Linked DNA regions of Methanolacinia paynteri. The protein of the gene in region 2 binds, or shares a complex with, the protein of the main gene of each other region. Links are inferred from orthologs where the notes say so. Each region holds a gene or a part of one and is shown on either strand. Other genes may lie near its edges. The genes, in order: METPAY_RS07335 and METPAY_RS06740.

Region 1 (3,128 bases), on a different replicon or contig from region 2:
GGTTGCGTCCAGAGGGACAAATGCAACGTCCTCAAATACACGGGTGTATACGCCTATATGCTCGTCGCCTGCGAAGCTGATCGTTTCAACCATTTCACTCTTCGGCAAGTTCAGCCTGAACCTGGCCGTCCTCGAATTTCATTGCACGGATGCGGATCTTTCTTGGGGGTTTTTCACATCCGTGTTCCCATATCTTTTCGTTGATGCTCTTGTCGATTTTGATGTCTTCGCTTTTCATGTGTTTTGCAAGGAATTCCCTGATCTCTTTCATTGCTCTGGGGCTCCTCTTCCACCGCGGTGCTCTCTTGACATCACGAAGCGGTATGACATAGATCTGTTCCTTTAAGATATCTGCCATTTTTCATCACACCTTCAGTTTGCTTCTTCTCCAGTTGCGTCTCCTGGGATGGGATACAACATGCCTCTTCGTCTTAATCATTACCCATGCCGGCACGCGCCTGTTCTGTTCGCATGCCTTTGCAAGTCTTATTTTTCTCGCTTTGGTTACTTTACTCATTTTTACACACCCCTTAGCTCCGTAATGCCTTTCCGGTAACGAGTGACTGCTCATGGTGGCTGGGAAATATTTCGTAAGGATCGAGGCCTTGAACACTGAATGCTGTTCGGATTTCGTTTTCGTAATCGCCGTTCTCGATGGTACCTGTTTCACCGTATTCGACGGTGAAATATTTACCAGCGAGGTGGTTTACTTCACGTCTTCCATATCCAAGCAGAGGCCGCACGAGGGCGCATTGATATCTCGCTTCTATGCTCTGCACTTCGGCGTAATCAAGCATAGGAACACGGTCATTCAGCCGCGTTCCATCCCCTATAACATCGTATTCCCCTGAGAGGGAACAGATGGCGCTCCTGTGAACAAGGTTGATGGCAGAGTTCGGGAATCCGTCATTTACCATCATCTCCATTACTTTTTCAAGCAGTCCTTCGTCAAATACTCTTTTAATAAGCGGAAGTCCTAAAGCCTCAGCTGCCTTTTCGACACTCGGGATCTTTCTGTCGCCGTCGAATACGAATGTATTCAGTTCGGCTTCGTAATCCCTTGATATCATGAGGGCCGCAAGAGAACTGTCCTTTCCTCCGCTGAAGAGTATTCCGGCTTTCATAGTTTATGCTTACGAGTGATGTTAATCTCTCTTTTGTTCGGAATAAGCTGGTTTAAGATCGTCTTAAGCTGTTCGTCGCTGATTCGATCTCTTATACGGCCGCTCTGGGCAAGCATAATCAGCTGCTGCTCCACAGCCTGCGCGAATTCCGGTTTTGTCAGTTTGATGGTGTTTAAACGTTCCCGGGCTTCTGGCTCGAGGATCTTCATAAGCATCATATGCATCTGGGCTTCAGCCTGTTTCTGGCGGGCCATTTCCTCCTCCATTCCCTGCTGGTCCATCTGCTGCCTCTGAAGCTCCTGCATCTTTCTTCTGCGAATTTCCGCAAGTTCGTCGTCAACCATCTTTTTAACTCTCCTTTCAGTACTTTGCTATTGCCGGAATTGATTCGGCAACAGTTTCCTTCAGGCTGTTTGCTGCGCCGTCAAGGAATGACCTGCCTGCAGGGGATACTCTCCTTCCTTCAGGTGTGTTCTCAATGTACCCGGCCGTTTCAAGCTGCTGGAGGATCTTGCGTGTAACCGATCCCGATCCCTTCCTGAAACTTGAGGGCATCGAGCCCCTGTCCATTTTTCCGCCGTAGAAGGACCTGAGTCTCTGGACTCCTACGGGACCGTCGATGTACACTCTGCGAAGCAGTGATGCCGCACGTATGTACCACCAGTCTTCATCTTTCGGAGGCATCTCTTTGTGGACGCCTGTCTTTGCAAATCCTGCCCATTCCGGAGCTTCTATCGTGTCAAGCTCTTTGAGCTCGCCAGCCACTTTTCTGATAAGAAGATCCGGTGGGATATCATATACAGTTGTCATTTTCAACCACTCTCTAAATGATGCTAAAGAGACCATGCCTTGTCTTTCAAAAGCATGATTTTTTCACTGGAAATATCCTGAAACAACTGTTTCCGGGACAATTCGACGGGAATGGAAATCCACTTTTAATTCCCGTCCGTCAGATAATTTCCATAAGCAAATTAGCAGTCTCTATATATTTGACCGGTTAGCTATTATATATTTTCCAAAAAGAGATTTTGATAGAGTTGCTCTTGTGATTATTATTTATTTTTCGAGAGAATCATCGTCCTCCCTCTTTTCTGTATTAATACGGCACCTGCCATCCTGGCAACTTCTTCAGGATCGACCTCGCTGTTTCTGAGCCATTTGATCTTTATGATCTTTCTCTCCTTAATCTGCATTTTGATTTCATCTATTGTGCTCTCTGTGATCCCTTTTTTGCCAATCCATACCGTAGCTTTCAGCTGCTGCAGTCCTGCAGTCTTCTCTTCCTTCTTCATCTTCTTTCCTTTATCGGATATCTCCTGATATACCCGCAGTTCGTGCAGGTAAGTGTGACTTTTCCGCTGTTTATTCTCGTTCTTGTGTTGTTTCCGGGTGAGAAGAAGCTGAAGCATTTCCTGCAATAGCTGTGCCTGTAACGGTCAGGTATCTTCACCCTGTATTTCATCGCGATCTTTATCGCGAGAATTACATACCTGCCGGAAAGTGACGGATCTTTTTCATAGACTGCGTGAGCGGCTTCAAACAGTCTCTCGATCCTCTCTTCCGCGATCTTTCTTTCCGTGTTTTTATTCCTGCGTGGTGCCATAAGTTGTGACAATATGGTATCAGTCTTTCTTAGCGGAAAGAATTTTTACTTTCCTGTTCTCTATCCTCAGCAGGTCTTCACAGAACAGGGCAACGGATCTCTGGAGCGCCTTGTGCTCTTCTTTCAGGATTCTTTCTGCGAGGGAATCCTCGGTATCATCGTCCATTACGGGAACGGGACTTTGGGCAATTATTGCTCCGTGGTCCATCTCTTCGTCCACAAAATGCACTGTACAACCGGAAATTTTTACGCCGTATTCTATCGCCTGTTTATGGGCGTGAAGACCCTTAAACGACGGAAGAAGAGCCGGATGGATATTTATCATCTTTCCGGGAAACTGCCTGACGGTATCATCGTCGAGAAGCCTCATATACCCGGCCAGGACGAAAAGGTCTGCACCT
Region 2 (3,009 bases):
CTGGGAAATGTTCGACCTGTCGGCATGATCGGTAATCCCTATGATATCATATCCCAAAACAGAAGCCCTCCGGATAAGTTCGGTCGGAAGGAGCTCCCCGTCTGAATGAATGGTATGCGTGTGAAGATCGTACATGTCCGCTCAGTTACCTTCCGACAATTTCTCTGCTATTTTTTTTATCAGTATTTCTTTTGAACCTTTCCAAGATACAATGATCCGTCCGCCTTTTTCTGTCCAGTGGGCCGGATGTTTGCTCTCCTCGGTTCTTGCCGAAAGACCCGCCTTTTTTGCTGCTTTATAGATGTTCTGGGTATCCGGTTTGGTGATTCCGGCGGATACCGGCACCCTCCTCCCTTCGCTTCTCTTCAGTTCCTTATTGAAATAGCAGGGATAAAGGATTCGTTCATCTTCCATGATTACTGTTTGATCAGTGAACCTAATAACAGGTATGATCATACCTCTATCCATGCATCACGTTGACGTGAGTATTGAAAAGGATATTTTTGAGGCAAACAACAGACTCGCACATAAAAACCACCATCTTTTAAAGGATCACGGAATTCGCGGGTTTGACCTTTTGGGGGCGATCGGTTCGGGGAAAACCTCCCTTATAGAAAGAATTGTGCCCGAACTCGTAAAGCGTGGGCTTAAAACAGGTGCGATTGCAGGAGACGTCTGGGGTGACGACGACTTCCAGCGGATTGTGGCGACCGGTGCAAAGGCTGTTAATGCTAATACGGGTAAGGAGTGCCATCTTGATGCCCATATCGTAGAGCATGCACTCGAGCATCTCCCCCTCGATGAGATTGACATCCTTTTTATTGAAAATGTCGGAAACATGGTGTGCCCAACCGATTTCGCCCTCGGTGCAGAGAAACGTATAGTGGTTGTGAGCACGACAGAGGGCGACGATGTCGTCAACAAACATCCCATGATGTTTCGCGGGTGCGATATCGCTGTAATCAACAAGGTGGATCTGGCGGAATACGTCGGATGCAATGTCGAGAGAATGGTTGATGACATCGCGAAATATAATCCTGTAATGCCTGTATTTAAGACAAATCTTAAGACAGGGGACGGGATTTCGGAACTCACCGAAGAGATCCTGAAATGATCTCCATCCGGTGTTTTGCGGTGGAGTTAAATAACTAAAAATTGAATATATATAGCACTTCAGTTGACTGCGGGAAAAGCGTTATCAGCTTTTTCCTGTTGACGAGATAGTAATAGATATAGGTGTATCAATGCTTTGGCAAGGAAGATCCGTAAGGAAAGTAACGGGCGGTCGTGTCCGTCTCGTTCGTGGTAAGAGAAGAATTGAAGTAGGCAGGGCTCCGGCAGACACTCACATCGGCGAGGTTCGCTACAAGGTGATCAGGACCCATGGCGGAAACTACAAGATGAGGGCTCTTCGTGCACAGTTTGCAAGTGTTTCAAACCCGAAGACCGGCGAGACAAAGAAGGTTATGATTGAGACCGTGGTCGAAAACCCGGCAAACCCGAACTACGTCCGTCGTAACCTTTTGACGAAGGGCGCAATCATCAAGACAGAGCTTGGAAATGCAAGGATCCTGTCAAGGCCCGGCCAGGACGGCACAATCAATGCCGTTCTGACTGAATAATTTTTTTGTGTCGTTTTTCTTTTATCAATTTTAAATTCTGTACGTGCTCGAAACATACGTTTCATGAACGTTTCATCGTAAAATCACTTCGTGATTTATCCTCAAAACAGTACAGGAATCATTCGATTCCTGCACATTTTTATAGGAACCAAACAATTCTGTACTTATGCGTAGAGTATACTTCCGCTTTCCTCTCAGGTGTGATCTTGATTTTGTGGCAGAAGAGCCTTTTATGACTGTCATCAGCAGAATCGGATCTTTCGACGGAGAACACATAACGAAAAAAGTCGGGGACGAACTGGTAAAACTCGATCTGCAGGTTTTTGTTGCAAAGGATAAGACGGGTTTCGATAAGATTGAAAATATTCCCGGATTCTATGACACGACAACTGATACTGTGGATTTCAGGATTATGTTCAACGAGACGATCCTCACCGGTGAGAGGAGAATCCCACGCTCAACAACTTCATTTCTGGTAAAGGTTGAAGAGAAGGGGATGGCCTGCGACTGCTATATCGCAAAGGAAGGGGTTGCCGGCAATGTCGATGCACTCGACCTGAAGAACCTGATTCTCGGGAGGTAGACTTTGACTCTTCAAATGACGATTGCCGCACCGTTCAGGAACATGGGCCGTAACCGTCTGAAGAAGTCCGAAATCGTTTTTTATCTCGCTATCGATCGCCACTGGATGAATCGCGAGCAGGCGGAGAAGGTGATCTCTATGGCGGATGCAGAGGGCCTGATCAGGAAAGAGGGAGACTATTATTCGATACCTGAGGAGTTTTCAAAAATAGACATACCTCTCGGCTATAAACCGTCGTCCGAGATATTTGAAAAAAAGGACCCTGTCGAATCCCTTGCCGCCGCCATTGCGGAAAAGAACGGGATCGAGATAAATGCAGTAATCTCGGAGATGAATGTACTCATGGAGGATGAGTTCGACGGCAACCTCCTTCCCGAGGCTGCGATAGTCATACTTGCAAGAGAATACGGGGTCGGCTTTGAAGAATATCTTGATGAATTGAAGAAAAGTATTGGGAAAATAGATTAATCTTTTTTACTCCGCAGCTTCTGCGGGCTGTTCTTCGGGCTCGAAGTAGGACTTGAGATCCTTTGAACCGTATTCAACGACCTTTGCATTGATCTGGACGAAGTCTCCGGTGATCTCGGATGCCCTGATGGTCTTTCTCATGCGCTGACCGTCGTATGTGGGGTGGAACCCTGTACTCTCGGAGAGAAGGAGTCTTCTTTTGCCTGCACCGGGAAGATCCTTTCTTGCCGGAATTCCTGTTCTGTCTGTTGCGCCGGTGATCTCGATCGAGTAGCCCTCGAAACCGAGAAGGTCTCCCTTTATTACGTCGCCAACGCTCTTACCCATTAATGATCC

Evidence for each region.
Region 1: METPAY_RS06740 (region 2) and METPAY_RS07335 share a complex: the UniProt entries of both Methanocaldococcus jannaschii proteins name them as parts of the 30S ribosomal subunit. The link is inferred for Methanolacinia paynteri from one-to-one orthologs.

What each region holds. Positions count from the first base shown.
Region 1 is NZ_KN360931.1:72,169-75,296, forward strand. What follows is about bases 210-3,083. They hold METPAY_RS07335 (30S ribosomal protein S19e), read right to left. Parts: upstream 1,935-3,083; coding sequence 1,485-1,934; downstream 210-1,484. Other genes in these bases: METPAY_RS15290 (50S ribosomal protein L31e), read right to left, coding at 210-358; METPAY_RS15295 (50S ribosomal protein L39e), read right to left, coding at 365-517; METPAY_RS07325 (DUF7411 family protein), read right to left, coding at 531-1,124; METPAY_RS07330 (DNA-binding protein), read right to left, coding at 1,121-1,468; METPAY_RS07340 (YhbY family RNA-binding protein), read right to left, coding at 2,177-2,416. Also shown: METPAY_RS07310 (translation initiation factor IF-6), read right to left, coding at 1-93; more of METPAY_RS15290, read right to left, coding at 95-209; more of purN, read right to left, coding at 3,084-3,128. UniProt on the Methanocaldococcus jannaschii protein: May be involved in maturation of the 30S ribosomal subunit.
Region 2 is NZ_KN360930.1:104,903-107,911, forward strand. Bases 179-2,933 are described here. They hold METPAY_RS06740 (30S ribosomal protein S8e), read left to right. Parts: upstream 179-1,244; coding sequence 1,245-1,622; downstream 1,623-2,933. Other genes in these bases: METPAY_RS06730 (signal recognition particle subunit SRP19/SEC65 family protein), read right to left, coding at 179-456; hypB (hydrogenase nickel incorporation protein HypB), read left to right, coding at 467-1,114; METPAY_RS06745 (hypothetical protein), read left to right, coding at 1,837-2,205; METPAY_RS06750 (DUF2240 family protein), read left to right, coding at 2,209-2,673; METPAY_RS06755 (30S ribosomal protein S6e), read right to left, coding at 2,680-2,933. Also shown: METPAY_RS06725 (histidinol phosphate phosphatase domain-containing protein), read right to left, coding at 1-135; more of METPAY_RS06730, read right to left, coding at 142-178; more of METPAY_RS06755, read right to left, coding at 2,934-3,009.